Aquitalea magnusonii: one gene and its partner. The protein of the gene in region 2 interacts with the protein of the main gene of each other region in a pairwise test. Links are inferred from orthologs where the notes say so. Each region holds a gene or a part of one and is shown on either strand. Other genes may lie near its edges.

Region 1 (3,590 bases), 1.4 Mb from region 2 along the record:
CAGGATGCCCAGTTCCTTGGCCACTTCAGCCACCACCGGGGCAGCACCGGTACCGGTACCACCGCCCATGCCGGCAGTCACGAATACCATATTGGCACCACGCAGCGCGTCGGCAATGCGTTCGCGGTCTTCCAGTGCGGCGCTGCGGCCCACTTCCGGGTTGGCACCGGCGCCCAGACCACGGGTCAGGTTGTTGCCCAGTTGCAGCTTCTGCGGCGACTTGTTGCGCTGCAGGGATTGCGCGTCGGTATTGGCGCAGATGAATTCGACACCATGCACATGGCTGCTGATCATGTTGTCGATGGCATTGCAACCGCCGCCACCTACACCGATCACTTTGATCACAGCCGCGTTGGCGGTCTCTTGCATTACTTCAAAAACCATTCCGCTCATTTGCCTCTCCTCAAGTTTAAGATGAGCTTGCATTCCACTATTTACTGCTGCCCGAAAAACAAAAAACACAGCAGCGGCCACCTGGCCGCCATTGCTTAGAAATTACCGGCGAACCAGGCCTTCATGCGGCCAAACAACTGGCCCACACCCGCGCTTTCCACTTTGGGTCCGCTATGGGTCTGGATCTGGTCCTTGCCGTACAACAACAGGCCGACACCGGTCGAGAAACGTGGCGTCTTCACCACCTCGGCCAGGCCGCCTACATACTTGGGCACGCCCACGCGCACCGGCATGTGGAACACTTCTTCTGCCAGTTCCACCATGCCCGGCATCAGGCTGGCACCGCCGGTCAGCACGATGCCGGAGGACAGCAGGTCCTCGAAGCCGCTGCGGCGCAGTTCCTGCTGTACCAGCTGGAACAGTTCTTCCACCCGAGGCTCCACCACTTCGGCCAGCGTGGCGCGCGACATCTGACGCGGCCCGCGCTCGCCCACGCCCGGTACTTCGATCATCTGGCCTGGATCGGCCATGGTGACCAGCGCCACCGCGTGCTGGATCTTGATGTCTTCCGCTTCCTTGGTGGGGGTGCGCAGCGCCATGGCGATGTCGTTGGTGATCTGATCACCGGCAATCGGAATCACCGCGGTATGACGGATGGCGCCATTGGCATACACGGCGATGTCGGTGGTGCCGCCACCGATGTCGATCAGGCACACGCCCAGGTCTTTTTCGTCCTCCGACAGCACGGCAATGGCCGAGGCCATCGGTTGCAGCACCAGGTCGGATACTTCCAGCCCGCAACGACGCACGCATTTGGTGACGTTTTGCGCAGCAGACACCGCGCCGCTGACGATGTGTACCTTGGCTTCCAGACGCACGCCGCTCATGCCCAGCGGTTCGCGCACGCCTTCCTGGCCGTCAATGCTGTATTCCTGGGTGAGGATGTGCAGCACCTGATGGTCCGGCGGGATGGTGACGGCACGCGCGGTTTCAATCACGCGGTCGATATCCATCTGGGTGACTTCACGGTCCTTGATGGCCACCATGCCGTGCGAGTTGATGCTCTTGATGTGACTGCCAGCAATGCCGGCAAACACCTCGTGAATCTTGCAGTCGGCCATCAGTTCGGCCTCCTCCAGTGCGCGCTGGATGGCTTGCACGGTGGATTCGATATTCACCACCATGCCGCGCTTCAGACCACGTGACGGGGTCTGGCCCATGCCGATGATGTTGAGCTGGCCGTCATCCAGGACCTCCGCGACAATCGCCACGATCTTGGACGTACCAATGTCCAGGCCGACCAGCATGTTCTTGCTTTCCTTAGGTTTGCTCACCTGTCGCTCCAGCTAGGTATTACTTTTTCACTTGTGCCGGCGGCGCCTTGTAATCAGGCATCCGCACGGCAAATCCATTGGGGTAGCGCATGTCCACGTAATCGATGTGGTACGGCAGCGCTGCCAGCTTGTCTTTCCAGTACAGGGCGAATCGCTCCACCCGCAATTCCACGTCGCCACGCCCCAGATCCAGCTTGAGGTCGTTGTCCAGCCCTACCTGCCAGGCCCGACGTGGCGACAGCCAGATGTCCTTGGGCGCCAGTCCCGTCGGTTTCAGGCCCTGGCGCAAACGCGCCAGCATGGCTGTCATGTCTTTTTCCGCCCCTGCCGGGCCATGAAACACCGGCAGTTGCTGGTCGCTGGCGGCATCAAAGCGGTCGCCGTGGCTGTCCACCAGCCCGTTTTCGCCCCAGCGCGCCAGCGCCACGTGTTCTTCCACTGCAATTTCCAGCGCATCCGGCCAACGCCGGCGCACCTGGGCATCCCGCACCCAGGGCAGCTTGCCGAATGCCGCCCGCGTCTTGTCGATGTCCAGCGTGAAGAAAGTTCCGGTCAGCTCATGTTCGGCAATGAAGCGCAGCTGTTCCGGCGTCACTCTTTTCATCTGTCCCTGGATCTGGATTTTCTTCACCGGAAACACCGGTGCATGCGTCACCCAGAATCCACCTGCGTACAACAACATCAGCAGCGAGGCACCCAGCAGGAAATTGGCCAGGCCTTTGAGCAGCTGATGGTTATCCCACATGCACCATATCCAGCACGTTCAGACAGAGATCCTCATAGCTGATGCCTTGGGCGCGCGCCGCCATCGGCACCAGGCTGTGACTGGTCATGCCCGGATTGGTATTCACTTCCAGCAAATAGATGCCGCCCTCTTCATCCATCAGGAAATCCACCCGGCCCCAGCCCTGGCCACCCAATACCTGGAAGGCTTGCAGGCATAGTGCGCGGGCGCGCTGTTCCACTTCTGCGCTCAGGCCGGACGGGCAGCGGTATACCGTGTCGTCACGGAAATACTTGGCCTGGTAGTCGTAATACTCGGTGGCCGGTTCAATCTTGATGGTGGGATAGGCCTGGCCATCAATCACGGCACAGGTGTATTCGCCACCGCCGACAAAACGCTCGGCCAGCACCAGCGGGTCGTACTTGCGGGCTTCTTCAAACGCTGCTTTCAGTTCACCCGGCTGCTTGACCTTGGTCACGCCAATGCTGGAGCCTTCGGTCGCCGGCTTCACAAACAAGGGCAGGCCCAGCCGTGCTTCCACCGCGGCAAAATCGCTGTTCTCGTCCAGCAGTTCGAAGTCGGGAATCGGCAGGCCGGCACCGCGCCACAACAGCTTGGTACGCCATTTATCCATGCAGATGGCCGAAGCCATCACCCCACAGCCGGTATACGGAATGCCCAGGGTTTCCAGTGCGCCTTGCAAGGTGCCGTCTTCGCCAAACGGGCCGTGCAGGATGATGAACACGCGCTCGAAGCCTTCTTCTTTCAGCGCTGCCAGCGGCTTTTCCGCCGGGTCGAAGGCATGGGCGTCCACGCCGCGCGAACGCAAGGCATTCAATACGCCGTTACCGCTCATCAGCGAGATTTCACGCTCGGCGGAGCTGCCACCCATCATCACTGCCACTTTGCCGTACTGCTTCATTTCTCTTCCTTACTGGGAGGGCCTGTCCCCTCCCGCCAAAATTCGCCTGGCGCTTACAGCTTGCCGGCCACCAGTTTGCCCGGCACCGCACCGATGGAACCGGCACCCATGGTGATCACCACATCGCCATCGCGGGCGATGTCCATGATGGTGCGCGGCATGTCGGCAATCTGTTCGACAAACAGCGGCTCCACCTTGCCCGACACGCGCACCGCGC
Region 2 (3,640 bases):
AGCCAGCAGGCTGGCCGGCAGTGATACGGTTAACCAAGCAAGCAATTGAAGGGGACAAGTATGAGTTCGATCATTGACGTAGTAGCCCGCGAGATTCTCGACTCCCGTGGTAATCCGACTGTTGAAGCCGATGTACTGCTGGAATCCGGCGTGATGGGCCGCGCAGCCGTACCGAGCGGTGCCTCCACCGGCGAGAAGGAAGCACTGGAACTGCGTGACGGCGACAAGAGCCGCTACCTGGGCAAGGGCGTGCTGAAGGCTGTTGAAAACATCAATACCGAAATCTGCGAAGCCATCATCGGCCTCGACGCCGCAGACCAGGCCTTCATCGACAAGACCCTGATCGAGCTGGACGGCACCGAAACCAAGTCCCGCCTGGGTGCCAATGCCATGCTGGCCGTTTCCATGGCTGTCGCCCGCGCCGCTGCGGAAGACGCCGGCCTGCCGCTGTACCGCTACCTGGGTGGTGCCGGCCCGATGGCCCTGCCGCTGCCGATGATGAACGTGATCAACGGTGGTGCGCACGCCAACAACACCCTGGACATCCAGGAATTCATGATCATGCCGGTTGGCGCACAAACCTTCCGCGAAGCCCTGCGCTGTGGTGCCGAAGTATTCCACAACCTGAAAAAACTGTGTGACAGCAAGGGTTACGCCACCACCGTGGGTGATGAAGGCGGCTTTGCCCCCAACCTAGCCAGCCACGAAGATGCCATCAAGCTGATTCTGGAAGCCATTGACGCTGCCGGTTACGTACCAGGCCAGGACGTGATGCTGGCACTGGACTGCGCCTCTTCCGAGTTCTACAAGGATGGCAAGTACCACCTGACCGCTGAAGGCCTGCAACTGACTTCCGAACAGTTTGCCGACTACCTGGAAACCCTGGTCAACAACTACCCGATCATCTCCATCGAAGATGGCATGAGCGAGCACGACTGGGAAGGCTGGAAGATCCTGACCGACCGTCTGGGCAAGCGCATCCAACTGGTAGGCGATGATGTATTTGTCACCAACCCGAAAATCCTGGCCAAGGGCATCGAAGCCGGCATCTGCAATTCGCTGCTGGTGAAGGTCAACCAGATCGGCACCCTGTCGGAAACCCTGAAAGCAGTTGACCTGGCCAAGCGCTCCGGCTATACCAGCGTCATGAGCCACCGTTCCGGCGAAACCGAAGACAGCACCATCGCCGATCTGGCCGTTGCCACCAACTGCATGCAGATCAAGACCGGTTCCCTGTCCCGCTCCGACCGCATGGCCAAGTACAACCAGCTGCTGCGTATCGAAGAAGAACTGGGTGATGCAGCCTGGTTCCCGGGCCGTGCCGCCTTCTACCACCTGAAGTAAGCTCACCATGCGCTGGCTGACCCTGACTCTGGTAACCCTGCTGATCGCCTTGCAATGGCCCTTGTGGTTTGGCAAGGGGAGCTGGCTCAGGGTCTGGCAGCTGGACAAGCAATTGCAGGAACAGCGGGCTGTCACGCAAAAGCTGATAGCCCGCAATGCGGCCCTGGATGCAGAAGTACGTGATCTGAAGCAAGGAACTGACGCAATTGAAGAGAGAGCGCGTAACGAACTTGGTATGATCCGCAACGGCGAGGTATTTTTTCAATTACTGGATCCGGCTACCGCGACAAAACATTGACTAAGCCAGTCCAAAACTTCGCCCTCCTGAACTAAGAATAACTATGGCTGGCTATAAAACTTCCAGGGTTTGGTCAATGACAACACAAAATCCGATAGAGGTTGCACGGGAAACGCTTAAGCAGCTCAGTCTGCGCAAGCTGCTGCCTACACCGGAAAATTTCGAGCGCGTGTACCACGAGCTCACGCAAACACCCATCGAACGAGACAACAAGCTGGGCACCCAGCTGTTACGGGCGCTGGAAACCATTCCTGCCGAATCGGCACAGAGCAAATCCTTGCTGTTGCGCCTCAAGCAGGCCACAGAAGAATCCCGCTGGGAACAACTCCCCCAGTTGGCCATCGATTTTCTCCGCTTGGCGCTCACCGAAACCAATCTGGCCCAAACCTGGGGCAGCCTGATCCAGAACCTGATCCGCAGTTGGGATTTACGCCTGCCGGATCTGCCGCAGCATCACAAACAGGCGGCACTGGAGCGGGTACTGATCAACTACGGCAATCAGCCGGAAGAGCTAAACCTCAAGCTTAGTGCGCTGGTGCGCAACTGGAATGCGCCAGCCAGCCAGCGGGAAGTGGTAGACATCACAGACAGTGCGCCACCGGCCAGCACCGGCGTTGTCGCCCCCATGGCATCCGGCCAGGATAATAGCTGGCCACTGTGGCAACGCACGCTGGCTTTTGCCCTCAAGCACGGCCTGGAACCGCGCCTGATCAGCATGCCGGACATGGTTGACTCCCTGGAGGCCCTGATCCGCGAACTGGAACAGGTCAGCGACGACGCCAGCCTCAATGTCTACATGCCCAAGCTGCGCGGCTTCATGATCAAGCTGGAACTGCAAACCCAGCAGGAAGGCCGTCTGGTATCCGGACTAACCAATCTGCTGCGCCTGTTGCTGGACAATGTGGCCGAGATCAACCGCTCGGATGACTATCTGGTAGGCCAGGTTCACTCGCTGCAGGAAGTCCTGTCACACCAGCCGCTGTCCATGCAGCAGGTTTACCAACTGGAAACCAGCCTCAAGGAAGTCATCCGCAAGCAGGGCATGCTCAAAAGCAGCCTGGATGAAGCCACCAGTTCGCTGCGCACCCTGCTGGACCGCTTCATTTCGCGCCTGGCGCAAATGACCGACAGCACCGACGACTTCCATAACAAAATCAGCAAACACAGTGAAAAACTGAAAAACACCAGTAATGTGGAAGAGCTAGGCGGCATTATTGGTGCCCTGATGGAAGATACCTCGCTGATGCAGCTGGATCTGACCCGCTCACGTGACGAACTCTTGTCGGCGCGCGAACAGGTGGTGGCTGCCGAGCAACGTATCTCCGAACTGGAAAATGCGCTGGAGGCCGCCAGTGCCAAGGTCAAGGAAGACCAGCTCACCGGGGCGTACAACCGCCGTGGGCTGGCCGAACACTTCCAACGCGAAATCAGCCGCGCCGAACGCACCAACAGCGACCTGAGCGTGGCCCTGATCGATGTCGACAATTTCAAGCAGCTTAACGACCGTTACGGCCACCTGACAGGCGATGATGCACTGAAATACCTGGTTGACGTGATCAAGCACAATCTGCGCCCGGCAGACATCGTCGCCCGTTTTGGCGGGGAAGAATTTGTCCTCCTGATGCCGGACACCCCGGTGGATGAGGCCATCGACACCGTACAGCGTCTACAGCGCGAGCTCACCCGCACCTTCTTCCTGGCCAATAACGACAGGCTGGTGATCACCTTCAGTGCCGGCATCGCCAAGTGGCACCTGGGCGAACAGGATATTGAAGTCATCGAACGCGCAGACCAGGCCATGTATCAGGCCAAGATCAGTGGCAAAAACCGTGTGGTTTCCGCAGAAGCACAACGCATGATCTGAAGATGCAAGCCTGCTAACAAAAAACCGGGGTATTCCCCGGTTTTTTCATGCCTCGCCGCCCTTGCTCATGCCCTTGCCCGCCTCTGCACGCTGTCGGCGCACCGCCTTGGGGTCGGCCTGTAGCGGCCGGTAGA

Evidence for each region.
Region 1: the proteins of ftsB (region 2) and DLM_RS21095 interact in binary tests that used the Escherichia coli proteins (3 or more experiments, as listed by UniProt). The link is inferred for Aquitalea magnusonii from one-to-one orthologs.

Annotation. Positions count from the first base shown.
Region 1 is NZ_AP018823.1:4,497,063-4,500,652, reverse strand. What follows is about bases 610-3,590. They hold DLM_RS21095 (cell division protein FtsQ/DivIB), read right to left. Parts: upstream 2,473-3,590; coding sequence 1,747-2,472; downstream 610-1,746. Other genes in these bases: murC (UDP-N-acetylmuramate--L-alanine ligase), read right to left, coding at 3,427-3,590; DLM_RS21090 (D-alanine--D-alanine ligase), read right to left, coding at 2,462-3,373; ftsA (cell division protein FtsA), read right to left, coding at 610-1,700. Outside these bases: cell division protein FtsZ, read right to left, coding at 1-393; more of ftsA, read right to left, coding at 489-609. UniProt on the Escherichia coli protein: Essential cell division protein. May link together the upstream cell division proteins, which are predominantly cytoplasmic, with the downstream cell division proteins, which are predominantly periplasmic. May control correct divisome assembly.
Region 2 is NZ_AP018823.1:3,086,149-3,089,788, forward strand. The notes cover bases 1-2,996. They hold ftsB (cell division protein FtsB), read left to right. Parts: upstream 1-1,351; coding sequence 1,352-1,642; downstream 1,643-2,996. Other genes in these bases: eno (phosphopyruvate hydratase), read left to right, coding at 61-1,344; DLM_RS14700 (GGDEF domain-containing protein), read left to right, coding at 1,719-2,996. Also shown: more of DLM_RS14700, read left to right, coding at 2,997-3,506; DLM_RS14705 (RnfH family protein), read right to left, coding at 3,552-3,640. UniProt on the Escherichia coli protein: Essential cell division protein. May link together the upstream cell division proteins, which are predominantly cytoplasmic, with the downstream cell division proteins, which are predominantly periplasmic.